3 regions of the Blastococcus sp. SYSU DS0541 genome follow, and region 1 is predicted to be linked to each of the others. Evidence: predicted binding sites of a transcription regulator. Region 1 holds the regulator's gene; each other region holds the start of a gene.
The links. The regulator LexA, encoded in region 1, represses DNA repair genes until DNA is damaged. The targets are predictions, from matches to a motif close to TCGAACANNTGTTCGA.
Positions count from the first base shown of each region.

Region 2: the regulator LexA is predicted to act here: its motif matches at 2,428-2,443, upstream of dnaB (replicative DNA helicase).
Region 3: the regulator LexA is predicted to act here: its motif matches at 6,888-6,903, upstream of ACI794_RS03585 (DUF222 domain-containing protein).

Region 1 is NZ_JBJHAD010000008.1:45,258-54,724, forward strand. Features, by position in the region: gene ACI794_RS10815 (CaiB/BaiF CoA transferase family protein) at 40-1,329, shown strand; gene ACI794_RS10820 (ABC transporter ATP-binding protein) at 1,326-2,507, shown strand; gene ACI794_RS10825 (extracellular solute-binding protein) at 2,609-3,664, shown strand; gene ACI794_RS10830 (ABC transporter permease) at 3,717-5,552, shown strand; gene ACI794_RS10835 (enoyl-CoA hydratase/isomerase family protein) at 5,549-6,337, shown strand; gene lexA (transcriptional repressor LexA) at 6,402-7,166, opposite strand; gene ACI794_RS10845 (LysM peptidoglycan-binding domain-containing protein) at 7,372-7,866, shown strand; gene ACI794_RS10850 (hypothetical protein) at 7,977-8,717, shown strand; gene nrdR (transcriptional regulator NrdR) at 9,178-9,467, shown strand, end outside.
Region 2 is NZ_JBJHAD010000007.1:181,363-190,829, forward strand. Features, by position in the region: gene rpsF (30S ribosomal protein S6) at 185-472, shown strand; gene ACI794_RS10395 (single-stranded DNA-binding protein) at 475-963, shown strand; gene rpsR (30S ribosomal protein S18) at 1,067-1,303, shown strand; gene rplI (50S ribosomal protein L9) at 1,315-1,761, shown strand; gene dnaB (replicative DNA helicase) at 2,528-3,898, shown strand; gene ACI794_RS10415 (fatty acid desaturase family protein) at 3,985-5,184, opposite strand; gene ACI794_RS10420 (ferredoxin reductase) at 5,210-6,319, opposite strand; gene ACI794_RS10425 (PucR family transcriptional regulator) at 6,412-7,623, shown strand; gene ACI794_RS10430 (CoA transferase) at 7,620-8,966, shown strand; gene ACI794_RS10435 (hypothetical protein) at 8,999-9,467, shown strand, end outside.
Region 3 is NZ_JBJHAD010000002.1:234,578-244,044, forward strand. Features, by position in the region: gene menE (o-succinylbenzoate--CoA ligase) at 1-580, opposite strand, end outside; gene ACI794_RS03555 (o-succinylbenzoate synthase) at 669-1,631, shown strand; gene menD (2-succinyl-5-enolpyruvyl-6-hydroxy-3-cyclohexene-1-carboxylic-acid synthase) at 1,628-3,310, shown strand; gene ACI794_RS03565 (helix-turn-helix domain-containing protein) at 3,367-4,074, shown strand; gene ACI794_RS03570 (dihydrofolate reductase family protein) at 4,056-4,631, opposite strand; gene ACI794_RS03575 (isochorismate synthase) at 4,763-6,007, opposite strand; gene ACI794_RS03580 (demethylmenaquinone methyltransferase) at 6,043-6,762, shown strand; gene ACI794_RS03585 (DUF222 domain-containing protein) at 6,907-8,433, shown strand; gene ACI794_RS03590 (hypothetical protein) at 8,562-8,711, shown strand; gene ACI794_RS03595 (phosphoribosyltransferase) at 8,719-9,378, shown strand; gene ACI794_RS03600 (geranylgeranyl reductase family protein) at 9,467-9,467, shown strand, end outside.

The DNA.
Region 1 (9,467 bases):
TGCCACACAGTGGCACGGTGTCGCCAGGGCGGTCGGGAGATGCACGTGTCGCACCAGGTCCCTTCGGGCGCCCTCTCGGGCGTACGGGTCCTCGACCTCACCCAGGTCATGGCGGGGGCGTACTGCTCGATGTTGCTGGCCGACATGGGCGCCGATGTCATCAAGATCGAGCGACCCGGAGGCGGGGACGACACCCGCCGGATGTCCCGCGGCCCCGACGTGGAGCACTCGCCGGCCTTCAACGCCATGAACCGCAACAAGCGTGGCATCGCCGTCGACCTGAAGGACCCCCGCGGTGCCGAGGTCGTCCGGCGGTTGGCCAGGGACGCCGACGTCCTCGTGGAGAACTTCCGGCCCGGGCTGCTGGACCGCTTCGGGCTGGGGCAGGAGGCCCTCCGGGCCGCGAACCCGGCGCTCGTGTACTGCTCCATCTCCGGATTCGGTGCCACCGGCCCCTACGCCGGTCGCGGCGGCTACGACCTCATCGCCCAGGCGATGAGCGGGCTGATGAGCATGACCGGTGAGCCCGGACGGCCGCCGGCCAAGGTCGGCGTCCCCATCTGCGACCTGAACGCCGGGCTGTTCGGCGCGTACGGCGTCCTGTCTGCCTACATCCACCGGCTGAGGACGGGGGAGGGCCAGTTCGTCGACACGTCGCTGCTGGAGGCGGGGATCGCCTACACCGTCTGGGAGACGGCGATGTTCTTCAGCCTGGGCGACGTCGCCCGGCCGATGGGGTCGGCGCACCGCCTGTCGGCTCCGTACGAGGCGTTGCCCACGGCCGACGGGTGGATCGCCATCGGCGCGGCCAACGACCGGAACTGGGAGCGGCTCTGCGCGGGCCTGGGGCTGGAGCGCCTGCTGCAGGACCCTCGGTTCGCGACCAACGCCGCGCGGATGGAGTACCGCTTCGAGCTGGCCGGCGAGCTGGCGGCGACGCTGCGGCAGAGGACGACCGCAGAGTGGCTCGAGGTCATGCACGCGGCGGGCGTGCCCAGCGGGCCCCTCTACGACATCCAGCAGGTCTACGCCGATCCGCACGTGCAGGCCCGGGACATGCTCGTCGAGACGGTCCACCCGCGGATGGGCACCGTGCGCCACATCGGCGCACCGGTGAAGCTCTCCGGCACCCCGTCGGCGATCCGCCGTCCGGCTCCCCTCCTCGGCGAGCACAGCCGCGAGGTGCTGGCCGAAGCCGGGATGGCCGCCGAGGAGATCGACGAGCTCCTCTCCGTCGGTGTCCTCGTGACGACGCCGCCGGACGACCACGCCCGCCCGACGCCCGGTGCGGCGCCCAGCCCCCTCGATCCGACGGAGGTCCCCGCGTGACGCATCTCGTCCTGTCCGGTCTGACCAAGAGCTTCGGCGCGGCCCCGGTCGTCGACCAGGTGGACCTGTCGATCGAGGAGGGCGAGGCCGTCGTCCTGCTGGGGCCCAGTGGCTGCGGCAAGACCACGTGCCTGCGCATGATCGCCGGCTTCGAGCGCCCGGACGCGGGGGAGATCCGGTTGCGCGACAGAGTGCTGGTCGGCCCCCGCGTCTTCGTCCCGCCGGAGCGCCGCCAGATGTCCGTGGTGTTCCAGAGCTACGCCCTCTGGCCGCACCTCAGCGTGCGCGAGAACGTCGGCTACGGACCGACGACGGCGAAGGTGAGCCGCGCGGAGGTCCGCCGCCGCACCGACGAGGCGCTGGCCATGGTGCAGCTGGACGGTCTCGCCGACCGCTACGCCCACCAGCTCTCCGGCGGTCAGCAGCAACGGGTCGCCCTCGCCCGCGCGCTGGTCAACGACCCCGCCCTGCTGCTGCTCGACGAGCCGTTGTCCAACCTGGACACCCGGTTGCGAGAGGAGATGCGCTCGGAGATCAAGCGGATCCACCGGTCGCTCGGCGTCACCATGGTCTACGTCACCCACGACCAGGCGGAGGCGCTCTCGCTGGCCGACCGGCTGGTGGTCATGCACTCCGGTCGCGTGGTGCAGGTCGGCCCGCCGGAGGAGGTCTACCGGCGACCGCGGACGGGCTTCGTCGCGCGGGCGCTGGGTGCGACGAACCTGCTGACCGCCACCGTGTGCGGTCCGCCCTCCTCGGACGGCGTGCCCCTCCGGCTCCCTGCCGGGATCACGGTGACCGCGCCCCACCCGGCGGACGTGGTGGTGCGTGCGGGCGACCAGGTCTCCGTGTCGATCCGGCCGGTCGACCTCCGGCTCGTCGCCGGCAACGCCGGCGCAGCCGGGGTCGCGCGGGTCAGCGAGGCGCTGTTCTTCGGCGACCACGTGCAGTACGCCGTCGATCTGCCCGGGCTCGCCGAGCCGCTGAAGGCCACGGGCCCCGGCCTGGGCCGGTTCGACGCCGGTCAGGACGTCGTCGTGCAGGTGGACGGCGCCGCGGTGGCCATCGTCAGCGACGGCCCGGCCGCCCCCGCCCCGGGCCGCGACGACCACCCGGGTCCCTCGACGACCGAGGGCGCCACGCCCGCCCCAGCTCCGGCCCGGCGGTCCGCCGCATGACCGGGATCTCCCGCACCGCCGTCCGTCCACCCGCCCCGCACCGCCGTCCGAGAAGAGGCACCGTGTCGACTCGTCACACCACCCGTCGCAGGAACGCCCTGTTGGCGCTCCCCCTGTCCGCCGTCCTCCTCGCCGGGTGCGGCAACGGCTCCGAGCCGGCAGCGGAGGGCGGTGAGGGGAGCGGCGGTGGAGCAGCCGGGGTCGAGGGCATCAGCGAGGACCTCATCGCCGCCGCCCAGGAGGAGGGCGGCGTCGTCATCTACGCCGGCGGGCACACCCGCCCCGGGGTCGAGCTCCTCCAGCAGCGGATGCAGGAGCTCTTCGACGTCGAGGTGACGTTCACCCGCGAGGACTCCGGCGCGGTCGCCAACTCCATCTCCGCGGAGCTCGCCAGCGGCTCGCTCAACGCCGACGTGGTCAGCCTGACCGACCCGGACACGCTCCAGCAGTGGGCCGACGAGGGCATCATCGTCGACGCCGACATCCCGAACGCCGACGAGATCATCGAGGGCCTCGACAACCCCGACAACCCGCAGGTGCCGTACAGCCTCGTGCCGCTCGGCATCATGTACAACGACGCCAGCACCGATCCCGCCGATCTGCCCACCACGTGGGAGGAGTTCGCCTCCTCGGCCGAGGGCACCATCGTGAGCTCCGACCCGGGAGCGTCGGGCACCGCCCTCGCCTACTACACCACGCTCACCGGGCTGTACGGCGAGGAATGGCTCCAGCAGCTGGCCGAGCGGGAGGTGATCGTCACCGACAGCAGCCTGGCCCTGGCTCAGCTCGTGCTGACCGGCGAGGCGGACATCGGCGTCCCCGCGATCGAGTCCGCGGTGATCAGCGCTGCCGACGAGGGTGAGCCGCTGGCCATCGCGTTCATGGAGGACGGCGTGCCGACCTTCACCAGCGAGCTGGCCATGCTCGCCGACGCACCCCGGCCCAACGCAGCGAAGCTCCTGCTGCAGTACCAGCTCAGCGAGGACTACCAGAACGCGCTGGTCGAGCTCGGCGGGCGCAGCGTGCTCGAGGGCGCGCCGCAGCCGGCCGAGGGTGCCGACCTCTCCGACGCCACGCTCCTCCCCGCCGATCTGGAGGAGATCGCCGCCCGGGGAGACCAGGTGGTGGCACGCTTCGCCGAACTGTTCAGCCGGTGAGCGCGGCGGGTCGGGCCGGCGCAACCGCCGGCTCGCGCAGGCGGAGCGGGACGTGGCGCTGAGCCGCTCCGCGACCCCCACGGCGCCGGGCGCCGATCCGCGCGAGCGGTCGGCGTCCGGCACCGCCGGGGGCCCGCCCCCTGCACGGGCGCCGCGCCGCCGCCGGTCGACCGGGTTCGAGCGCGCCATGCGCATCGTGTGGGTGCTGGCGCTGCTGATCCTGGTCGGCTACCCGATCGCGCAGGTCTTCGGGCAGAGCTTCGTGGCGGACGACGGCGGCCTCACCCTGTCGAACTACGCGCTGCTGGCTTCCGAGCCCCAGTTGCTGGAGGCGATCCGCAACTCGGTCTGGATCGCGTGCGGCACGGTGCTCGGGAGTCTCCTGATCGGGCTGCCGCTGGCCTGGTTCACCGTGCGCACGGACATGCCGATGCGCCGGTTCTTCCGCGGGAGCGCCGTCCTGACGTTCGCGGCGCCGAGCTTCATCGCCGCACTGGGCTGGGTGCTGCTCCTGGGGCCGCGCAACGGCGTGCTGAACACGGCGCTCATGTCGCTGTTCGGGCTCGAGGAGTCGCCGTTCAACATCTTCACGCCGTGGGGGATCATCTTCGTGCTCTCCCTGTTCCTCTACCCGCTGGTCTTCCTGCCCGTCTCGGCGGCCCTCGAAGGCATCGACCCCGCCTTGGAGCAGGCCGCGGCCAGCCTCGGCGCGTCGCGCTGGCGGGTGCTGCGGACGGTGACGTTCCCGGTCATCGCGCCTGCCCTGATCGCCGGCTCGATCCTGGTGTTCGTCTCCTCGGCGATCATCTTCGGTCCCGTGGCGATCCTGGGCGCGCCGACCGGGTTCCAGACGATCCCCACCGTGCTGCTGAGCCTCATGCAGTTCCCGCCGCGGATCGAGGTGGCGGCGGTGATCTCCGTGCCGATCCTCGTCATCATCGCGGCGCTGCTGCTGATCCAGCGCAAGATCGTGGGCGGCCGGAAGTTCACCGTCATCGGAGGCAAGCCGGGCCGGCAGGACGTGACGCACCTGGGCGCCGGTCGCTACGCGGCGGTGGCGTTCTGCGTGGCCGTCGTGGTGCTGAGCCTGGTCCTGCCGTTCGGCATGCTGCTGGTGACGTCGTTCCGCAAGGCCCTGGGGCGCCCGCTCGGGTGGGACAACTTCACCCTGACCGGCAACTACGAGGAGGTCTTCGGCCGGCCCCTCATCGCCGCGGCCATGGGCAACAGCTTCGTGCTGGCCATCGGCGGCACGGTGCTGGCCCTGGCCGTGGCGCTGCTCGCCTCGTGGTTGGTGCACCGCACCAAGGCGCGCAGCAACGCGGTGATCGTGGGCGCGATGGCCGCGCCGCTCGCCTTCCCGGGTGCGGTCCTCGGTATCGGGCTGATCATCGCCTACGCGGCCCAGCCGTTCGGGTTGGGCGGGACGCTGACGATCCTGCTGATCGCCTACACGGGCAGCGCCCTGCCACTGACGTTCGCCTACGTCCACGCCGGGATGGGCCAGATCGGGGCCGAGGTGGAGGAGGCATCGCGCAGCCTGGGGGCCTCCTGGGCGCGCACCTGGCGGCGGATCACCGTGCCGCTGCTGCGGCCGTCGCTCCTGGCGGCGGGCCTGCTCAACTTCGTGCTCCTGTTCCGGGAGCTGGAGATGTCGGTGTTCCTCTACACCGGCGCGAACCCGACCGTCGCCACGGTGCTCTACAACCTGGCGAGCGAGTCGCTGTACCAGCGGGTCGGCGCCCTCTCCGTGGTGATCCTGCTGATCAACATCGTCGTGACCGTGATCGCCATGCGCCTGCTCGACCGCAAACCCGGCGAGCCCACCCGGCGGTCCCGCCGCGAGCCGTCCGTCGCACTCAACACACCCCCGGAGGAAGCAGCATGACCGAGACCACCACTGATGTCGGCACCGGCGTGCACCTGCGCTACGAGACGCCGCACATCGCCGTCCTCACGCTGGACAGCCCTCCGTCGAACACGTTCAGCTGGGAGAGCCGGCGGTCGTTCATGAGGGCGCTGGACATCCTGGACGCCGACGAGGACGTCCGCTGCCTGGTGATCACCGGCGAGGGGCGCGCATTCACCGCCGGGGCCCACCTGGGCGAGGACCAGTCCATGAGCGACGAGCAGCTGACCGACTACCTCGCCGAGTTCAGCCGGGTGCTCAACGGCGTGCAGAACTTCCGGGCACCCGTGATCGCCGCCATCAACGGGGCCACGATCGGCGGCGGCCTGGAGTTCTCGCTCTGCTGTGACATCCGCATCGCATCGACGGAGGCGTTCTTCGTGGCCGCCGGCGTCAACGTGGGCCTCATCGTCAGCTTCTGGCGTCTGCCGCGCGTCATCGGGCTCGGCCCGGCCAAGGAGATCCTGCTGACCGGCGCCCGCTACACGGCCCAGCAGGCGCTCAACTGGGGACTGGTCACGGAGGTGCACGAGCCCGGTGACCTCATGCCCGCGGCGCTCGCAAAAGCCCAGCGCATCGCCACCCGCGCGCCGTTGTCGGTGGAGGCGACCAAGGAGGCCGTCACCGGCGCGTTCGAGATGGACTTCGCGCAGGGTCAGGCGCTGCAGACCAAGCGCTTCCTGGAGATGTTCCGCACCGATGACCACCAGGAGGCGCTGCGGGCGTTCTTCGAGAAGCGGGACGGCGACTACCAGCGGCGCTGATCGACCCCGCTGACGTCGATGGCCGGTCGGGAGGAGAACCCGGCCGGCCGTCGACGTCAGCGGCTCAGACCCGTCGGAGAACGCTCACGACCCGGCCGAGGATGGTCGCCTCGTCGCCCGGGATGGGCTCGTACGCCGGGTTGTGCGGCAGCAGCCAGACGTGGCCGTCGCGCCGCTTGTAGGTCTTGACCGTCGCCTCGCCGTCGATCATCGCGGCGACGATCTCGCCGTTCTCGGCGGTCGGCTGCTGGCGGACGACGACCCAGTCGCCGTCGCAGATCGCCGCCTCGACCATCGAGTCGCCGGCCACCTTGAGCATGAAGACCGTGCCCTCGCCGACCAGCTCGCGCGGCAGGGGGAAGACGTCCTCCACCGCCTGCTCGGCCAGGACGGGGCCACCGGCAGCGATCCGCCCGACGAGCGGGACGTAGGTGGGCGCCGACGCCTGCATGCCGTCACCGACCACCGGCGGCTCGGTGTGCGCGACCACCCCGCGGGCGGCGTCGCCGGGGAGCCGGACGTCGAGGGCGCGCGGACGGTTCGGATCGCGCCGCAGCCACCCCTTCTTCTGCAGGACCGACAGCTGGTGCGCGACCGAGGACGCCGAGGACAGGCCCACCGCCTCGCCGATCTCGCGGACCGAGGGTGGGTACCCACGGCGGTCGATCGAGTCGCGGATCACCTCGAGGACCCGGCGCTGCCGCTGGGTGAGGCCGTCGCCGTCCGCCGTGCGGTCGGGGAACGCCCGCACCGACGCGGAACCGTCAGCCTCCCGGGCCGTTGCCCTGGTGCCGCGACCGGCGCCGGAGGTCCCCTTCGAGTCCGCCACGTCTCCTCCTCGCCGGCTGCCCGTGCAGCGCTCGACCGTCGTCGTCGGGTGGAACCGTAGCGCCGATCGGCGCCCAGTTCAAACACGTGTTCGAAAGTTTCCCGTGTCGCATCGCTTCTGTCGGTCCTGTCCGGTAGACATCGGACAGACGTTCGAATCGAACGTGTGTTCGGACCGGCTCGCGTCGGTCGGGAGGGTGGGAGACATGGACGGCGGCGCTGCGCTGCGGGTTTCCGGCGGGTCGGCGGTCGGTGGAGGTGAGGCGGGCGCCGGGGCCCGGCCCGCCCGGCACCTCCGGGTGCTGCCGCCACCGACGTCCTACTCGGCGGCCGTCGCGCCCCGGGTGGGAGAGCCCGGGCGGCGCCTGACCGTCGTGCGGACGGCCCCCGGTAGCAGGAGCGCCGCTCCGCCGCCGCCGCTGCGGCTGACCGCGCGTGGGCGCCGGGCGGTGGCGGTGGCCGTTCTGCTGCTCGGCCTCGCCCTGGTGCCCCTGGCCGGTGCGGTGCTGGGTGAGGCAGACGGCGGGCTCCAGCTGATGGGGACGACCCAGGTCATCGTCGAGCCGGGCGACACCCTGTGGTCCATCGCCGGCGCGGTGGCCGAGGGGCGGGACGTGCGGGACGTCATCGTCGACATCCGGCGGCTGAACCGGCTCGACACCGCACAGATCACCCCTGGTCAGGTGCTGCTGTTGCCCTGACGGGTGCCCCTGCACCACGCGAGACGTTCACAATGCGGATCGGCGACTTCGTCAACCCTGCGTATGGGGACGTTTACGCTGAGTGCTGGTCGTCCGTTTACGGTCGTCGCGTGTCGAGCGTCATGGAGAACCGCGCCGCCGTGTTCACCCGTCATCCCCAGGCCGTCGAGGTGCTGCACGCGGGTGCCTGGCGGGCGGGGGAGCTGCTGGGTTGGCGGCACGACGACTCCGGCGCGTGCCAGATGCGGGTGCGGACCGTGGTCGACGGGGTCGAGCAGGCGATGTGGACGGCGCTGGACACCGTGCGGCTCCCGGAACCCGCGTCCGCCCGTCCCGGGACGCAGCTGATGGCCGCGCAGCCGGCGCTCCGGTCGGGTGGTGGTCGTTCGACCGACCCCGAGGCGACCGCCAGCCTCCCTCGGGTGCGCGACAGCCGCCCCGAGCGGTCGGCTCCGGCTCGCACGGGTGGTCGCCGACGCGCACCCGAGGGCGACGAGATCCGGGCGGCGACCGCCTCCTCCGTGCCCGTGCACCCGTCCGGTCGGCACCGGGCACCGGCCATCGCGCCGGGCCCGGTCGTCGGGCGGCACCGGGCGGCCGACGCCGAGCTCGCCCCCCTCGTCGCCGGCGGCACGCCGGCCGCGTCCGCCGCCCCGGTCCGGGATGGGGGTGTGCCTGCCTGGGTGATCCCGGCCGCGCGCTCCGCGCCGCCCGTGGAGCTGCGACCGCTCGGGCGCGACTGGACCCCGCCGGCCGGTCTCGAGCCCGAGCTGCTGACCCGTCCCATGCGGTTGAGCGACCAGATCCCGCACTCCCGCCGACGCCGGGTGGACGGGTCCCTCAGCGCCTGATCGGCAGGTGGCGCGCGCACCGGCGCCGGGCCCTCGCGGTTGCGCGCCCCGCCGCGTCCGGCCGTGCGTCCGCGGTTGTGCGGGCGGAGCGCCCGGCGGCTGCGCCCCCGCGCCGGCGCGGGCGGCCGGAGCTCCCTGCCCGCCTCGCGCCGACCGACCCCTGTGCAGCCGGCCCGCCGCGGCGGGGCCCGCGCCGGCGTGTCGCCGCGGTGTGTCTGTGACGGCTGGGGCCCGCTGTTCCGCCTGCGCACGGCAGTGTCGGGGCGGAACACGCCGAGCCGACGATCACTTGCACATCTTGTGTGGGCCGTCCTAGGGTTCCCCCACATCTAGTAGTTACAGAGCTGTAAGCCCGTCCACAGGCCGATCCTCAGGTTCTCCCCGTCGCATCCACCGGATGTCCCCAGGGGGCTCCACAGGCGGCCCGTGGCAGGCCCACCGGCGGAGGAGGTGAACCACCGTGCGCTGCCCGTTCTGCCACAACTCCGACAGCCGGGTCATCGACTCCCGGGAGACCGACGAGGGCGCCACCACGCGTCGTCGTCGTTCGTGCCCGGCCTGCGGGCGGCGGTTCACCACCGTCGAGGAAGCGGTGCTCGCCGTCGTCAAGCGCAACGGCGTCAGCGAGCCGTTCAACCGCAGCAAGGTGGTCGCCGGCGTCCGGCGGGCCTGCCAGGGCCGGCCCGTCGACGAGGACCAGCTCAAGCTCCTCGCCCAGCAGGTGGAGGACGCCGTCCGCGCCACCGGCGC
Region 2 (9,467 bases), on a different contig from region 1:
GAGCTCGCGAGGCGTCGGGAGGGGCGGGGTCCTCGGTCTGTGGGCAGCGCCTGGCCCGCCGGACCGGGCCGCTGGTAGCCTGGCGGCAGCGCGTTCCGGCTCCTGCCGGGGCGCGCGACGCGTGTACGACCCTCCTGCTGCAGATTCCCTGCAGCCGCGAAGACCAGAGGAGGTGGGGTTCTCCGTGCGTCACTACGAACTGATGGTCATTCTCGACCCCGACCTGGAGGAGCGCACGATCGCTCCCTCGCTCGACCGGTTCCTGACCGTCGTCACCAACTCCGGTGGCACCGTCAAGACCGAGATCTGGGGCCGTCGCCGCATGGCCTACGAGATCAAGAAGCACGTCGAGGGCATCTACGCCATCGTCGACATCCAGGCCGAGCCGGCCGCGGTGGCCGAGCTCGACCGGCAGCTGAACCTCAACGAGTCGGTCCTGCGCACGAAGCTGATGCGGCCCGAGGTCCACTGACCATGGCCGGCGAGACCGTCATCACCGTCATCGGCAACCTGACCGCCGATCCGGAGCTGCGCTTCACGCCGTCGGGCGCTGCCGTCGCGAACTTCACCGTGGCCTCCACGCCGCGGACCTTCGACCGCCAGTCGCAGGAGTGGAAGGACGGCGAAGCGCTCTTCCTCCGCTGCAACGTCTGGCGGCAGGCTGCGGAGAACGTGGCCGAGTCGCTGACCCGCGGGTCGCGGGTGATCGTGAGCGGTCGTCTGAAGCAGCGCTCGTTCGAGACGAAGGAAGGCGAGAAGCGCACCGTCGTCGAGCTCGAGGTCGACGAGATCGGCCCCTCGCTGCGCTACGCCACGGCCAAGGTCACCCGCGCCTCGCGCGGTGAGGGCGGCGGCGGTGGCGGCGGCTTCGGCGGCGGCGGTGGCGGCGGTTTCGGCGGCGGCGGTGGCGCGAGCGACCCGTGGTCGACCCCCGCCGGTCCGTCCGACGAGCCGCCCTTCTGACAGGACCTCCTCGCCCCCACACCTGGCTCCGCTCGGTGTGGGCCCCTGCGAGGAGGCCGTTCCATCCCCTCGATGTTCCTGATCTGACTACTGGAGAACTCCGGTGCCCAAGCCCCCTGTTCGCAAGCCCAAGAAGAAGGTCTGCCAGTTCTGCAAGGACAAGGCGACCTACGTCGACTACAAGGACACGACCCTGCTGCGGAAGTTCATCTCCGACCGCGGCAAGATCCGTGCCCGCCGCGTCAGCGGCAACTGCAGCCAGCACCAGCGGGACGTCGCCACGGCCGTGAAGAACAGCCGTGAGATGGCCCTGCTGCCCTACACCTCGACGGCGCGCTGATCATGAGCACGATGAAGCTGATCCTGACGCAGGAGGTCACCGGTCTCGGGTCCTCCGGCGACACCGTCGAGGTCAAGGGTGGCTACGGTCGCAACTACCTCCTCCCGCGCGGGCTGGCCATCGCGGCCACCCGGGGTGCGGAGAAGCAGGTCGAGTCCCTGCGCCGGGCGCGTGCCGCCCGCGAGGTGGCCTCGCACGAGGAGGCGCAGGCCGTGGCCGGCCGCCTGTCCGGGCTGACCGTCCGGGTGCCGGCGCGCGCCGGTGACGGCGGCCGCCTGTTCGGCCGGGTCACCACCGCCGACGTCGCCGCCGCCGTCACGGCCGCCGGCGGGCCGGAGCTCGACCGTCGCCGGATCGAGCTGCCCAGCAGCATCAAGACCACGGGTCAGCACACCGTCACCGTGCGGGTGCACCCCGAGGTCACGGCGCCGCTGACCATCGAGGTCGTCGCGAGCTGATCGGTCGCTGTCCCGCACGGGGACAGCACCGCCCACGAGGGGCGTCGGACGGGAGTCCGGCGCCCCTCGTGGCGTCTCCGGGTCCGGCGGTCGGGCCGACGTGGTCGGCGTGGTCCGACGTCGTGCGGATTCTGCGGACGATCGGCGGCTCGGGGGTCGAGCGCTGCCGGGGCGGTCGAGCGCTCCCAGGGCGGCCGCACGCCCGCGCGGGGTGTCCTCCCGCCCACCCGGTGCTCCGGGGCCCGTGCGGCCGCTCTGGGGGCGATGACGCCGGCGGTGCGTCGTGGCTCCCGCCGCCCACGGGGGCCCCGGCAGCCGGTCGGCGTCTCCGGGTGTGGCCGCTCCCCGGGGACCCCCGAGCAGGCCCCTGACCGCGCCGGTCACCGCTGTGACTCGTGGTGCGACGCCGGGATATTTCTTCCGATGTTTTCTCCGTCCACATCCGGTGCACGGCGTCCGTGCAGGTCAGCCGGGGTGGACCGGTCGGCGCGCGGTGACTGTCCCCCGGCTCCTCCACATGTCGACACGCCTCCGTCCACCGACTTGTCCACAAGTTGTGCAGATCGGCGTGCACACCGGTGGTGGACGTGGCCTCCGCGGCTTCCTAACGTCCTGTCCGGCCCCCGAGCGGACGACGGATTGTCGGTCCCCTCCGGTAGGCAGGAGCCGAACACGTGTTCGGCACGGCGCCGTCCGCCGAGCTCGCGTACTTCCCCTGCGCGCGGTGGTGATGCGGGCGCGCCCGCAAGGAGATGGAGGTACCCCCGTGGCGGTGGCCGACGAGTTCAGCCGACCGTCCGCGACGGCGCCGGAGTACGACCGGCAGCCCCCGCAGGACGTAGCGGCGGAGCAGTCGGTGCTCGGCGGCATGCTGCTGAGCAAGGACGCGATCGCCGACGTCGTGGAGGTCTTGCACGGCAACGACTTCTACCGGCCGGCGCACCAGGTGATCTTCGACTGCATCCTGGATCTCTACGGGCGCGGCGAACCGGCGGACGCGATCACCGTCGCGGCGGAGCTGAACCGGACCGACCAGCTGTCGAAGATGGGCGGCGCTGTCTACCTGCACACGCTCATCCAGTCGACGCCGACGGCGGCGAACGCCGGCTACTACGCCGCGATCGTCGCCGAGCAGGCGGTGCTGCGCCGCCTGGTGGAGGCCGGCACCCGGGTCGTTCAGCTCGGCTACGGCGCAGCCGGCGGCAAGGGCGACGTCGACGACATCGTGGACCGCGCCCAGCAGGAGATCTACGACGTCACCGAGAAGCGCATGAGCGAGGACTACTCGCGCCTCGAGGACGTGCTCCAGCCGACGATGGACGAGCTGGACGCGATCGCCTCCCGCGGTGGCACCGCGCGCGGCGTCCCCACCGGCATCCGCGACCTCGACGAGCTCACCAACGGTCTGCAGGCCGGCCAGATGGTCGTCATCGCGGCCAGGCCTGGGGTGGGCAAGTCGACCCTGGGACTCGACATCGCGCGGTCGGCGACGGTGAAGCACCAGATGCCGGCGGTGATCTTCTCGCTGGAGATGAGCAAGCACGAGATCACCATGCGTCTGCTCTCGGCCGAGGCGAAGGTGCCGCTGCACCACATGCGCGCCGGCACGCTCTCCGACGAGGACTGGGCCAAGCTGGCCCGCCGCATGGGCGAGGTGGCCGACGCCCCCCTCTACATCGACGACTCACCGAACATGACGATGATGGAGATCCGGGCCAAGGCGCGGCGGCTCAAGCAGCGCAACGACCTCAAGCTCGTGGTCATCGACTACCTCCAGCTGATGACCTCGGGCAAGCGGGTCGAGAGCCGCCAGCAGGAGGTCTCGGAGTTCTCCCGTGCGCTGAAGCTGCTGGCCAAGGAGCTCGAGGTCCCGGTCATCGCGATGTCGCAGCTGAACCGTGGCTCGGAGCAGCGGCAGGACAAGAAGCCGATGCTGTCGGACCTCCGTGAGTCCGGCTCGATCGAGCAGGACGCCGACATGGTCATGATGATCCACCGCGAGGACATGTACGAGAAGGAGTCCCCGCGGGCCGGCGAGGCGGACATCATGCTGGTCAAGCACCGCAACGGCCCGACCGCCAACGTCACCGTCGCCTTCCAGGGCCACTACAGCCGCTTCGTCGACATGGCCAACTGAGCAGACCCAGGTCGAGCGACGGCTGAACGCCAGAGGCCCAGAACCGTCACGGTTCTGGGCCTCTGCCGTTCAGCGGCGCCGCTGGATCAGGCGGCGGCCTTCTGCTGCAGCGCGCGGCGGACCTTGGGCCCGCCGGTGGTCATCTTGTACAGCTTGGCCAGCTGCGCCGGGGCGTTCTTCGGCGTCGTCTCGGCCAGCCAGCCGTTGGGCAGCGAGAGCCGGATGACCTTGTGCCACGCGCTCGCGACCTGCTTGTACAGCGGGGCGGAGTGGTAGCTCAGGCCGTAGCGGTCGAAGATCTCCTTCACCCGCGGGGCGATCTCGGCGTACCGGTTGCTGGGGATGTCGGGGAACAGGTGGTGCTCCACCTGGTGCGACAGGTTCCCGGTCATGATGTGCATGGCCTTGCTGCCGGAGATGTTCGCCGAGCCCAGCATCTGGCGGACGTACCACTCACCGCGGGTCTCGCCCTCGATCGAGGTCTTCTCGAAGGTCTCGACGCCCTCGGGGAAGTGCCCGCACATGATCACCGAGTGCGACCAGAGGTTGCGCACCACGTTGGCCGTGAAGTTCGCCGCCAGGGTCGGTACGAACGACGGGCCCGACAGCAGCGGGTGGACGACGTAGTCCTTGGCGGCCTGGTTGCGGATCTTCTTCAGGACCTGCTTGGCGGCGGCGCGGAACGCGGGGTCCTTGCGACGCTTCTTGGTGGCCAGGTTCTTGCCCAGCTCCAGGTCGTACGCCGCGATGCCGTACTCGAAGAAGCAGGCGTTGATGAAGTTCCAGAGCGGCTGCGCCAGGTACATCGGGTGCCACTTCTGGTCCTCGTCGACGCGCATGATGCCGTAGCCGAGGTCGTTGTCCTTGCCGATCACGTTCGTGTACGTGTGGTGCAGCTCGTTGTGCGAGTGCTTCCACTGCTCGGCGGGGCTGGCCATGTCCCACTCCCACGTCGTGGAGTGGATCTTCGGGTCCCGCATCCAGTCCCACTGGCCGTGCAGGATGTTGTGCCCGATCTCCATGTTCTCGAGGATCTTGGCGACCGACAGCCCCGCGGTCCCGAGCACCCAGGCCGGCGGGAACTTCGAGAACAGCAGGACGGCGCGGCTGCCGAGCTCCAGCTTGCGCTGGACGTCGATGACCGTGCGGATGTACTTGGCGTCGTCCTCCCCGAGGCTGTCGCGCACCTCCTGGCGGATGGTGTCGAGCTCCTTGCCGATGAGCTCGATGTCCTCGGGGGTGAGGCGCTCGATCGGGTTGTCGGGCTTCTTCTGGATGACGGTCATGGGGAGCTCCTCTGCTCGGGCTCGGTCAGTGGTCGATGTCGCAGGCGCCGGCGGCGGCGCTGACGCAGGTCTGGATGAGGACGCCGTCCCCGACGTCCTCGGCGGTGGTGATCTCGCCGTTGCGCAGGTCGCGGACCGCACCCGCCCGCATGGGGAGCACGCAGCCGTAGCAGATGCCCATGCGGCACCCGCTCGGCATGAGGACGCCGGCCTCCTCGGCGGCGTCGAGGATCGGCGTGGCACCGTCTGCCTCGAGGGTGGTCCCGTTCTTGGTGAAGGTGACCGTGCCGCCCTCGCCGGTGACGAGGATCCGCGGGCGGAAGCGCTCGGTGTAGAGCCGGTCGGCGATGCCCACCGAGGCCCAGTGCTCCTCCAGCGCCTCCAGCATGCCCACCGGGCCGCAGGCCCAGGTGGCGCGCTCGTGCAGGTCGGGCACCAGCTCGGCGATCGACCGGGCGTCGAGCATCCCGGCGCTGTCGGTGTGCTGCTCGATCAGCCGGATCCGGCCCTCGGCGGCCAGCTGCCGCAGCTCTGCACCGAAGACGACGTCGTCGGCGGTGGGCGCGGAGTGCACCAGCACGGTGTCGGCCAGGCGGTCGACCGAGTTGCGCAGGATGCCCATGACCGGGGTGATGCCGGAGCCGGCGGTGACGAACAGCGCCTTGGCGGGCACCTGCTCGGGCAGGCAGAACTCACCGGTGGCCTGGTCCAGCTGGACGATCGTGCCCGGCTTCACGCGGCGCACCAGGTGGTTGCTCACCTTGCCGTCCGGGATCGCCTTCACGGTGATGGTGAAGCAGCCATCGGCCCGGCCGAGCACCGAGGTGATCGAGTAGGCGCGCCACTGGCGGACGCCGTCGATGTCGATGCCGATGCGCACGTACTGGCCCGGGACGTGCGGCAGCCAGTCGCGACCGGGGCGGATCACGATGGTCGCGGCGTCGCGGGTCTCCCGCTGGACGGCCTCGATCCGGCCGCGCAGGGCCGCTCCGGAGCGGAGCGGGTCGAACAGGTCCAGGTAGTCGACCGGCAGCAGCGGGGTGGTCACCAGCTCGGCGAGCTTGAACACCCTGTCCCGCAGCGCCGTGCGCGACGGCGTGCGAGCCGCGGCGGGGCGCGGAGCGGTGGCTGTCATGCACTTAGCTTTCCCAGTCCACCTGCCAGATACCTGTGCCGCTGACGTGAATCGGGCGGTAGCTTCTGTTCCCGGAGAACAAAGGAGGCACGATGTCGCTGGACGCCGCACCGTTCCCGGAGGCCGTGGCGGCGGCGATGCGCACCGAGCTGCCCGCGGTCGCCGAGCGCGCCGTCGAGGAGATCATCGTGGCCGTCCCGGGCTACGCCGACGCCTTCCTCGGTCCCATGGGACGCAAGATCTCCACCGCGGTCGAGCTGGCGCTGCGGGGTTTCCTCCAGCTGGCCGCCGTCGGGGGCAACGTGGACGCCGGCACGCCGGGCGGCCCGGTCGTCGAGGCGGCCTACGCCCTGGGCCGCGGCGAGGCGCGCAGCGGCCGCTCGATGGACGCGCTGCTGGCCGCCTACCGGGTCGGCGCGCGGGTGTCGTGGCGGGACATGAGCGCCACCGCCGTCCGCGCGGGCCTGGACCCCATGTCGCTGGCCCGGTTCGCCGAGCTCGTCTTCGCCTACATCGACCAGCTCTCCGCCGCGAGCGTCGCCGGGCACGCCGACGAGCTGGCCTCCAGCGGCCGGGTGCGCCAGCGCCAGCTGGAGCGGCTGGCGCGGGGCCTGCTCATCGGCAGCCCGCACAGGGAGCTGGCCGAGATGGCGGAGCGGGCGGAGTGGACCCCGCCGCGCACGCTGACCGTTGTGCTGCTGCCCGAGGGCAGGGTCCGCGGGGTGATGGTCTCCCTCGACCCGCGCACGCTCGTGACCGCCGAGGACCTGCCCGGGCTGGATCCCGCCGAGGAGCTGGCGGCGCTGCTCGTGCCGGATGCCGAGGGCGCGGCGCGAGGGGCGCTGCTGCGCGGCCTGGCCGGCCGCCGGGCGGTGGTCGGGCCCGCCCGGCCCTGGTGGGGCGCCCAGGCCTCCTACGGCCGCGTGGTGCGCGCCCTCCGCCTGGGCATGGCAGCGGTCGAGGACGCGCCCCTGGACACCGACGCCCGGCTCGCCGAGCTGGTGCTGCGGGCCGACGAGGAGGCGCTGGCCGACCTGCGGGTGCGGGCGCTGGCCCCGCTGGAGGAGGTGGGGGAGAGCGCCCGGGAGAAGCTGACCGAGACGCTGCGCTCCTGGCTGCTGCACCACGGCCGGCGCGACCAGGTCGCCGCGGCGCTGTTCGTGCACCCGCAGACCGTGCGCTACCGGATGACCCAGCTGCGCCAGCTCTACGGCCCCCGGCTGGAGGACCCGCGGACGGTGCTGGAGCTCACCGTCGCGCTCGGCGTCGCGCCGGCGCCCCCGGCGCCCGGTGGGCCGGGGTGACCCTCGGGTCGGGCGCGGCCCGGCTGGTCGAGGAGGTGCGGACGGCGGTCGGCGCCGACCGGGACGACGTGGCGCCGGTGGTGCACGGGCGCACCGGCCTGGCCGGCCCCCTGGACGTCCCGGGGCTCGCGGTAGGTGCGGTCGCCGCCCAGCTGCTCGCCGCCCGAGCGCTCGACGACGATGCGCTCGACGACGGTGCGCTCGACGACGGTGCGCCGGCCCGGGTCCGGATCGACGCCGGGCACGTCGCCGCCTCCTTCGCCGGCGAGCGGCACGTCAGGTTTCACGGGAAACCGGCCGGTGGCGGATTCGCCCCGCTGTCGCGCTTCTGGCGGACCGCCGACGGCTGGGTGCGGCTGCACGGCAACTACCCGCGCCACCGCGCCGCCGTCCGCGTGGTGCTCGGCGAGGAGGTGGCGTCGGCCGCGCTGGAGTGGCGCGCCGAGGAGCTGGAGACGGCGGTGGTGGCGGCCGGCGGTGCGGCGGCCGCCGTCCGGAGCGCGGCGGCCTGGGCCGCGCACCCGCAGGCGGCGGCGCTGCACGGGCAGCCGCTGGTGGTGGTGACCCGGGCGGCGGAGCACCCGGGACGCCGGGTGCGCCTCCGCGGGTTGCGGGTGCTCGACCTGACCCGCGTCATCGCCGGCCCCGTCGCCACGCGGGCACTGGCCGCGCAGGGTGCGGACGTCCTCCGGGTCGACTCCCCGCGCGCACCCGACGACCCGGGGCTGCTGCTCGACACCGGCGCGGGCAAGCGGCACGTGCTGCTCGACCTCGCGCACCGGCACGACCGCGGCCGGGTGGAGGAGCTGCTGGCCGGGGCCGACGTCGTCGTCCAGGGATACCGGCCGGGCGCGCTCGACGCGCACGGTCTCGATCCCGGGTCGCTGGCCGGGCGCCACCCGCACCTGGTGGTCGCCCGCCTGTCGGCGTGGGGCACCCGCGGGCCGTGGGGGAGCCGCCGGGGGTTCGACTCGCTGGTCCAGGCGGCGACCGGCATCGCCGTGCTCTACGGCGACGGCGGCGCGCCCGGTGCGCTGCCCGTGCAGGCGCTCGACCACGCGACCGGGCACCTGGCCGCGGCCGCCGTCCTCGGCCTGCTGCGTCGCCAGCGCGACGAGGGAGGCGGCTGGTGCGCCGAGCTCTCCCTCGCCGCCACGGCGCACCACCTGCTCGCGGCGGGGCCTGCCGACGAACCACCGGGGCCGGCACCGGACCCGGGGCCGTGGCTGGTCGAGCTCCCGTCGCCGGCCGGACCGGTGACCGTCGTCGCGCCACCGGGTGCACCTGCACGGCCGACGGGGGCATTGCTGCCGCCCCACGCCCGGCCGCGCTGGCTCCCCTGACGACCCGGCCGCCGATCCGCCAGGCTGACGCGGTGACCGTCGACCTGACCGCCGCCGCAGGGTTCCTCGCCAGCGCCGGGCGGGTGCTGGACCGCCGCCGCTTCGAGTTCCTGTTCGACGGGGGGCCGCTGGAGCCGGTGCTCGCCGCCGTCGAGGGCTACCGCAACGCCGACGGTGGCTACGGGTGGGGGCTCGAGCCGGACCTGCGCTCGGCCACCAGCCAGCCCGGCGGGGCGCTGCACGCGCTCGAGGTGTTCGCCGACGTCACGCCGGCCACCACGGCGCAGGCCCGCGAGCTCTGCGACTGGCTCGCGGCGGCGAGCCTGCCCGACGGCGGACTGCCCTTCGCACTGCCGGTCCCCGATCCGGCCGCCTGCGCCCCGTTCTGGACCGGCGCCGACCCGACCCGGTCGTCGCTGCAGATCACCGCCGTCGTCGCCGCGACCGCGCACCAGGTCGCCGCAGGCGATCCGGCCGTGGCCCGGCACCCGTGGCTGGACC
Region 3 (9,467 bases), on a different contig from region 1:
TGGTGACGACGGCGACGCCCTCGGCCCGGGCCCGGGTGAGCAGCGCCGGATCGGTGGCGGCGCCGCCCACCAGGATCGCGTCGAAGGCGCGCAGCGCGTCCGGCTCCGCGTCGAGCGCGCGGCGGAGCTGGGTGGGGACCAGCGCGGTGTAGCGGCGGTCGCCGGAAGGCATGCGGGCGAGCGCGCCGGCCAGCGGCTCGCCGTCGCCGAGGCGGGTGGCGGTGCGCCCGGCGAGCAGGGAGCGGCACAGCACCTGCAGCCCGGCGATCGCCGACACCGGCAGCGCCAGCAGCCAGCTGCCGGGGCCGCCGAGCCGGTCGAGGGTGGCCGTCGCGGAGGCCCGCAGCGCGGTGGCGGGCAGCAGCACCCCGCGCCCGCCCCCGGTGGAGCCGGAGGTGACGACGACGAGGTCGGCGCCGGCCTCCAGCGGCTCGTCGGGGCGGAGCACGGCGCGGGCGGCGTCGACCACGGCCGGGGGGCCGGCGGGCAGCACGGCCAGCGGGCGCCCGCCGTCCAGGGCCGCGCGGACGTCGTCGTCGGAGAGCTCGCCCGCGGCCACGAGGGTCAGCTGCCGAGCCACGAGGGACGAGCCTATGCGGCTCCCTGCAGGGGCCCGCCACGAGCCTGCGAGGGGAGGGGGTAGGGGCCCTTCTCATAGGCTGATCACCGTGACCGCCGTCCCCGCCGCCGCGCTACCGGCGGGAATCACCGGGCTGACCGTCTACGAGGTGCCGTTGCGGGCCCGCTTCCGGGGCATCGACGTCCGTGACGGGGTGCTCCTGCGCGGCCCGGCGGGCTGGGGCGAGTTCTCGCCCTTCTGGGACTACGACGCCGCCGAGAGCCGCCGCTGGTGGGCCGCCGCCGTCGAGGCCGCCGTGGAGGGCTGGCCCGCGCCCGTGCGATCCAGCGTGCCGGTGAACGTGACGGTGCCCGCGGTCGACGCGGAGCGGGCGCACGCGATCGTGGCCGGCTCCGGGTGCCGCACCGCCAAGGTCAAGGTCGCCGAGCCGGGGCAGACGCACGAGCACGACCGCGCCCGCGTCGAGGCGGTGCGCGACGCCCTGGGCCCCGGAGGCGCGATCCGCGTCGACGCCAACGCCGCCTGGGACGTCGACACCGCGGTCCGGCGGATCCGCGAGCTCGACGCCGCCGTCGGCCTGGAGTACGTCGAGCAGCCGTGCGCCACGCTCCCGGAGCTCGCCGCCCTGCGCCGGCGGGTGGACGTGCGCGTCGCCGTCGACGAGGGCGTGCGCCGCTCGGCCGATCCGCTCGCCGTCGACCTGCGGGAGGCCGGCGACGTCGTCGTCCTCAAGGTCCAGCCGCTGGGCGGCGTGCGGGCGGCGCTGCGCGTGGCGGAGGCCCACGGCCTGCCGTGCGTCGTCTCCTCGGCGCTGGAGTCCTCCGTCGGCATCGCCGCCGGGGTGGCGCTGGCCGCCGCCCTACCGGAGCTGCCGTTCGCCTGCGGCCTGGCCACCGTCGCGCTCTTCACCGGCGACGTGTCGTCGTCCCCGCTGCTGCCGGTCGACGGCGGCCTGCCGGTGGTGCGGCCGGAGCCGGATCGCGTCCCCACGGCCGGTGAGGCGACGGTGGCCCGGTGGCTGACCCGGATCGACGAGGTGCTCGCCGCGTGAACCCCTCCACCGCGTTCGCCCGCGTGCTGGTCGACGAACTGCTCCGCGGCGGCGTCACCGACGCGGTGCTGGCCCCCGGCTCGCGGTCCGCGCCGCTCGCCCTGGCGTTCGCGGCGGCCGAGCGGGAGGGCCGGTTGCGGCTGCACGTGCGCATCGACGAGCGGACGGCGGCCTTCCTCGCGCTCGGGCTGGCGAAGCGGTCCGGCCGCCCGGTGCCGGTGGTCACCACCTCGGGGACGGCGACCGCGCACCTGCACGCCGCCGTGCTGGAGGCCGACGCCAGCGGGGTGCCGCTGCTGGCGCTCACCGCCGACCGGCCCCCGGAGCTCCGCGCGACCGGCGCCAACCAGACCATCGAGCAGGCCGGGCTGTACGGCGGCGCGGTGCGCTGGGCGGCCGACGTCGGCGTGCCCGAGGCCGGCCGTGAGGAGGCGCAGAACCGCTACTGGCGCTCGCTCGCCGCCAAGGCGCTCACCATCGCCTGCGGCACGCTCTCGGCCGACCCCGGTCCGGTGCACCTGAACCTCGCGCTCCGTGAGCCGCTGCTGCCCGACGACGACCCCGCCGAGCCCGCCGGCCCCTGGGCGGGCCGTCCCGGCGGGCGGCCGTGGACGGCGGCCGAGCCGTCGGCGGGGTGGGCGGGGCGGGTGCTCCGCCTGCCGCCGCGCACGCTGGTGATCGCCGGCGACGGCCCGCTGCACGCCGCACCCGGGATCTCGGAGGGCTCCGCGTGGCCGGTCGTCGCCGAGCCGAGCAGCGCGTTCTGGGGGCTGCCGGGCGGGCTCCGCGGGGGCGTGCTGGCGCTCGGGGCGGCCAGCTGGCTGGCCGCCCACCGGCCCGAGCGGGTGCTCGTGGTGGGCCGCCCGACGCTCTCCCGGCCGGTCAACGCCCTGCTGGCCGACCCGGCCGTCACGGTCGAGACGGTGAGCGCCTCCCCGCGGTGGGCCGATGCCGGGCGGTCGAGCACCGGTGTCCGGCGGCTGTTGGCCGGTGCCGAGCCCGACGAACCGGTCGACGCGGAGTGGGCCGCCACCTGGCACGCGGCCGCCGAGCGGGTGGGTGCGGCGGTCGACGCGGTGCTGGACGAGGCGCCGGGGATGACGGCCGCGCGGCTGGCCCGCGACGTCGTCGCCGCGCTGCCCGCCGGCGCGCTGCTGGTCCTGGGGTCCTCGACGCCGGTGCGCGACGTCGACCGGCTGGCCGTCCCGCGGGCCGACGTCAGCGTGCTGGCCAACCGGGGGGTCGCGGGCATCGACGGGACCGTCTCGACCGCCGTGGGGGCCACTCTGGTCCATGGGGGGCCGGCGTTCGCGCTGATGGGCGACCTGACGTTCCTGCACGACCTGACCGGGCTGCTGCTCGGCGAGGGTGAGCCGCGGCCGGACCTCACCGTGGTGGTGCCCGACAACGACGGCGGCGGGATCTTCGCCCAGCTCGAACCGGGGCAGGACCGGCACGCCGCGGACTACCGCCGGGTGTTCGGCACCCCGCACGGGCGCGACCTGGTGGCGGTGGCCGAGACGCTGGGCTGGCCGGCGGCGCGGGTGTCGACCCCGGCGGAGCTGGCGGCGGTGCTGGGGCTGGGCGGCCCGCAGGTCGTCGTCGTCCGCACCGACCAGCGCGCCGAGGCCGAGCTCGCCGGCCGGCTTCGGCAGGCGGCCGCCGACGCGCTGGGGTGACGACCGGGTGCGCCGGCCGATGGGCGGAGGGCGCGCCCCGCGATAGGTTCCCCGGCGTGGGGCTGGAGATCCGGACGCGCGCCTCCGGCTCGCCCTGGATCTCCTCGGTGTGGACCGGGGGCAGCACCGGGGTGTCGCAGATGACGTCGGTGGCGTCGGAGACCTGGGGCCTCGTGTTCTGGGAGCGGGACGGCGTCCCGTACGCGGCGGTCACCGGTCCGGAGACCCGCACCAGCAGCGCTCCGGTGCCCGAGGGCGCCTCGTTCGTGGGCATCGAGTTCGCGGTCGGCACGTCGCTGCGCAGGACGCCCACCTCGGCCCTCGTCGACTCGGGGATCGAGCTGCCCGACACGACGCGACGGCACTTCCGGCTCCACGGCAATCGCTGGGAGACGCCCGGCGCGGATGACGCCGAGGCGCTGGTGGAGCGGCTCGTCCGCGGCGGCTGCGTGGTGCGCGACCCCCTGGTCACCTCGGCCCTGCGCGGAGGTGGTGTGCCCGGCTCCGACCGCACGCTCGAGCGCCGCTTCCGCGCGGCGACGGGCCTGAGCCGGGGCGCGATCGAGCAGATCGGGCGCGCCAGGACCGCCACCGCGCTGCTGCTGGGCGGGGCGACCGCGGCCACCGTCGTCGCTGACCTCGGCTACTACGACGAGCCGCACCTCGCCCGCGCGCTGCGGCGGTACATCGGCCGCACCGCCGGCCAGCTGCGCAGGGGGACCGGCGGCGCGCTCCCGCTGACGCCTCAGCGGACCACGTCGTAGAGGGCCTTGATGACGCCGTTCGAGTAGGACGCCGATTCCCGGAGCGACAGCTGGCGCCGGTCGTCGTCGGTGCGGCTGAACACGCTCTTGCCCGAGCCGAGCAGCACAGGGAACACCAGCACGTTGTACCGGTCGATCAGGTCGGCGTGGGCGAGGTTCCGTGCGAGCTCCGCGCTGCCGTGGATGAAGATCGCGCCACCCTCGGTCTCCTTGAGCGCGGCGACGTCCTCGGTGGTCCGCAGGATCTCCTGGGGGCCCCAGCCGTCGACGAGCGCATCCTCCCCGAGCGACCCGGAGACGACGTACTTCGGCAGGTCGCGGTAGGCGATGTGGTCCTCGGAGGCGGGCCAGCTGCCGGAGAACGCCTCGTAGCTGCGCCGCCCGAACATGAGCGCGCTGGTCTCCTCGAGCTCCTCGGCCTTGAGCGCGAACGACTCGGGCACGAGCGGCGTCCGCAGCACCCAGCCGCCGCTGGGGTGCCCCTCGACGGCTCCACCGGGGGAGTCGACGACACCGTCCAGGGTCATGAAGCCCGTCCAGACGAGTTGGCGCGGCATGGTGTGCCTCCACGGTTCAGGGGGAGTCGTTCCCCATTGCTCGGGCGGCGTCCTCGGGCCGTCCCACCACCGGACCGTAGGGGCTGCGGCATCGGTGGTCTTGGACGGAAACGACACCGGTTCCGTGTGGGTCAGGACTCCAGCGCGGCCTGGAAGGCGGCGAACTTCGCCTGCGTCTCGGCCAGCTCGGCGGCCGGGTCGGAGCCGGCGACGATGCCGCAGCCGGCGAACAGGCGCGCCCCGCCGTCACCGGTCAGCTCCGCGCAGCGCAGGGCGAGGCCGAACTCGCCGTCGCCCCGGGCGTCGATCCAGCCGACCGGCCCGGCGTAGCGACCGCGGTCCATGCCCTCCAGCTCACCGATCAGCGCGGCGGCGTCGGCGGTGGGGGTGCCGCACACGGCGGCCGTGGGGTGCACCGCGCCCACCAGCTCCAGCAGGCCGGCCGGGGCGCGTTGGGTGCCGACGACGTCGGTGGCGAGGTGGCGCACGTTGGCGAGGGTGAGGAGCTCGGGCTCCTCCGGCGCGGTGAGCTCGCTGCAGTAGGGCTCCAGGGCGCGCACCAGCGAGTCGACGGCGAGCGCGTGCTCGGCGCGGTCCTTCGCCGACCCGAGGAGCGCCGCGGCCAGCCGCTCGTCCTCCGCGCCCGCCCCCCGCGGGGCGGTGCCGGCCAGCACGCGGGATGAGAGCTGCTGCCCGCTGCGCCGCAGCAGCAGCTCGGGGGTGGCGCCGAGCAACCCGTCGACGGCGAAGGACCAGCAGCCGGGGAAGCGCCCGGCCAGCCGGTGCAGCAGCCGCCGTGCGTCCAGGGCGGGCTCGGCGGAGACCAGCAGGTCTCGGGCCAGCACCACCTTGGCCAGGTCCCCGGCGGCGATCCGCTCCACCGCCTCGGCGACGGCGGCGCACCAGCTCGCGGGGTCCAGCGCCCCGTCGGCGTAGCGCAGGCGGGGGGCGGGTCCTGTGCCGTCCGGGACGGGCGCCGGCAGCTCCGGCGCGGTGCCGATCGCGGTGACCCACCCGACGCCGTGGCGCCGCCCCACCACCACCTCGGGGACGACGAAGACCGACGTCCCGGCCACCGGGTCGAAGGCGATGCTGCCGAAGAGCACCGGGCCGGAGCCGGGGACGCCGAGGTCGTCGCTGACCTCGAGCCCGGCCGAGTACTCCTCCCACCAGTCCGCGGCCTCGGCCAGCGCGCCGCGCCCGGACACCTCGAGCCGGGCGGCCTCGCCCCAGCCCACGAGGCCCTCGCCGCGGCGCACCCAGGACAGCCCGCCGCCGGCCGGGAGCAGGTCGAGCAGCTCGCCCGCGTCGTCCGCGCGGACCGTGCTGACGGTGCGTGCGGCCGCTGCCGGGGAGGTCAGGGCGGCCGCGGTCACGAACCCAGACTAGGCAGCCTTGTAGCGTCGACGCCGTGGCAGACCGGCGAGACAACCCGCACACCGCCGGCGTGAGGGCCGGGCTGGACAAGCGGCCGGCCGAGGTCGCGGCGATGTTCGACCGGGTCGCCGAGCGCTACGACATCACGAACACGGTGCTCTCCGGGGGCCTGGACGCCTCGTGGCGGCGGGCCACCCGCGACGCGCTGGGCGCCCGCCCGGGGCAGACGGTGCTGGACGTCGCGGCGGGCACGGCGGTCTCGACGGTGGAGCTCGCGGCCGGCGGCGTGCACGCGATCGCCTGCGACTTCTCCCAGGGCATGCTGCGCGCCGGCGCCGCCCGTCCGGTGCCGAAGGTGGCCGGTGACGCGATGGCGCTGCCGCTGGCCGACGAGAGCGTCGACGGCGTGGTCATCTCCTTCGGGCTGCGCAACGTCGCCGACCCCGACGCGGCGCTCCGCGAGTTCTCCCGCGTGACGCGGCCGGGCGGCACGCTGGTGGTCTGCGAGTTCTCCAGCCCCACCTGGGCGCCGTTCCGCACCGTCTACACCGAGTACCTGATGAAGGCGCTGCCGCGGATCGCCCGCGCGGTGAGCAGCAACCCCGAGGCCTACGTCTACCTGGCGGAGTCGATCCGCGCCTGGCCCGACCAGCCGGCGCTCGCCGCCCGCCTGCAGGGGGCCGGCTGGGCGGACGTCGCCTGGCACAACCTGACCGGTGGGATCGTCGCCCTGCACCGGGGCCGCAAGGCCTGAAGCTGCCGGGCTGGAACGACACGAGGGCCCGCGGCCGCGGCAGAGCCCGACTGCGCCACTCTTCCTCACCGGTCAGCCGGTCGACCTGAGCCCGCCGGTCGGCGGGCCGAAGAATCTGTCGTACCTCGCACCTATGTTCGATCCATGACCACCGCCGAGCTGCGCCGGACCCCGGTCGAGGGTGCGCTCGTCGGCTGGTTGCTCGAGCTGCCGCCGACGGTCTCGCGGTTGCCGGTGGGGGTGCTGTCCGCCGCCGAGAAGGCGGCTGAGCTGCGGCGGCTGCAGGCGCGCCGTGCCATGGACGCTGCCTACGAGGCCGAGCTGGTGTTGGGGCTGGCCGCCGACCGGCCCGACACCGACGACCCACCTCCGGGGCATCCCGGGGCGCGCCGTCGCGGGCCGGGGTCGCCGGTCCCGGGGACGAGCGAGTTCCTGCCCGACGAGCTGGCGGCGGTGCTCAACTGCTCCCGCCCGTTCGCCACCGGCGTGCTCTCCGACGCCTACGTGCTGGTGGAGCGCATGCCCGCGGTCTGGGCCGCCTGCGCGGCCGGCGAGCTGGACTGGTTCCGCGCCCGGGTCTTCGCCGGCGTGCTCGGCCATGCCTCGGACGAGGTGATCGCGGCCGTGGTCCCCGGCCTGCTCCCCGGAGCGTCGGGGCTGTCGTCCGGCCGGTTGCGCGCCCGGTTGGTGGCCGCCGGGATCGCCGCGGACGAGGAGTTCGCGGAACGGCGGCGCGTCGAGGCCGAGGCGCGGGCCGGGGTCCGGGTGCACGCGATCGGCGACGGGCTCTCCGCCCTGACCACCGAGCTGCCCCCGCCGGTGGCGGCGGCGATGTGGTCGGCGATCGACCAGGCCGCCCAGCTGGCCCGCACCGGGGGCGACGACCGGCCGATCGGGGTCCTCCGGGCCGAGGCGCACGCCGCCCTGGTCCTGCGGCCGTGGGACACCTCCCGCCCGGCGATGACCGGGCACGTCACGGTGGTTGCCCCGCTGGCGGCGCTGGCCCGGTCGGGTGGCACCGGTGCATCGGCCGGGCGTGCGGACGGCATCGGCGGCGAGACGGGGCCGAGCGTGGACGGCACCCCGATCACCGCCGCCCACCTCCGGGAGCTCATGGCGCGCCTCGGCGCGCTGGGGGTCCAGGCCCCGCCGGCGGGCAGCCTGGCGGTGGCGATCACCGGCGACGACGGCGCCCTCCTCGCCGCCGCGACCGCCACCGAGCTGCGCCGGCTCGCCATCCGCGGCTGCACCACGCACGGCGCGGCTGCCGACTGCGGCTGCCCGCTGGTGGGGCGCCCGGCGGCGGTGGCCGGGCACGACCCCTCCGCGGCCCAGGAACGGTTCCTCCGGCTTCGCGACCGCACCTGCCGGCACCCCGGGTGCGGTCGACCGGCCGCGCGCACCGACGCCGACCACGTGGTGCCCTACGACTGCGGCGGTCGCACCTCCTGCGAGAACCTCTGCTGCCTGTGCCGTACGCACCACCGGCTGAAGACCTTCGCCCGCGGCTGGCGCTTCGAGTTGCTGCCCGACGGCACGCTGCGGGTGACGACGCCCAGCGGGATCACCCGGGCGACCCGGCCGCCGGGTCTGCGCGACCTGACGGCACAACCTGCGCTGCCCGCGCCGCGCCGGGCAGGGGTGCCGACGGTCGATCCGCCGCCCTTCTGAGGGCCTCCGGCGAGAGGTGTCCAGTTCTGCGTGGTGGCGCCTCCGTTGCGGGTGCGCGGCACGTGATGCGCAGCCGTGGGTGCGCGCGCGGGGTGGGGCGGTCGGCGGAAGTGTCCTAGCGTCGGACCATGACCAGTCCCACCACGCCGCAGCCCCAGGATCCCGACCCCGCGCCCACGGACCCGGTGGAGCCGCTCCCCGACCCGATCCCGAAGCCCGACCCCGACCAGCCGGGCAACCCGCCGACCCCGGGACCGGACCCGGTCCCCGTGGTCTAGGACCGCCGTGCAGCGCGCCCGCTACGCCGACCGCCGCGACGCCGGGCGGGTGCTGGCGGGCGCGCTCACCGGGCGGGTGGGCGCCGGCGCCCTGGTGCTCGGGCTGCCCCGCGGAGGTGTCCCCGTCGCCGCGGAGGTGGCCGGCGCGTTCGGCGCGGAGCTCGACGTCCTCGTCGTCCGCAAGCTCGGCGCACCCGGGCAGCCGGAGCTGGCGATGGGCGCGCTCGCGGCGATCGGCGACCGCGTGGAGACCGTTTGGGTACCCGCGGTCCGGGATCGCTTCGCACCCGACCCCGACGCGGTGGCCGCCGTCCGCGACCGCGAGCTCGCCGAACTGCGCCGCCGGACCGATGCGTACCGCGGCGACCGGCCGGCCCCCGTCGTGGCCGGCCGTCACGTCCTGCTCGTCGACGACGGCCTCGCCACGGGCGCGAGCATGCGCGTCGCTGTCACCGCCGTGCGGGCGAACGGCCCCACCCGCCTCACCGTCGCCGTCCCCGTGGGGCCGCCCGCTGCCCTCGCCCAGCTCGCCGCCGACGTCGACGACCTGGTGTGCCCCGAGGCGCCGACGGGCTTCCGATCGGTCGGGCAGGCCTACGACGACTTCTCCGAGACCTCCGACGACGAGGTGCTCAGGGCCCTGCGCCGAGGGGGGACTGTCGGCTAGATCACACCGCGGCCTAGACTCGGGACCGACGACTTTGTGAACTCTTTCACAAGGTGCATCGGGGTCGACGACGGACCGGAGGGGCGACA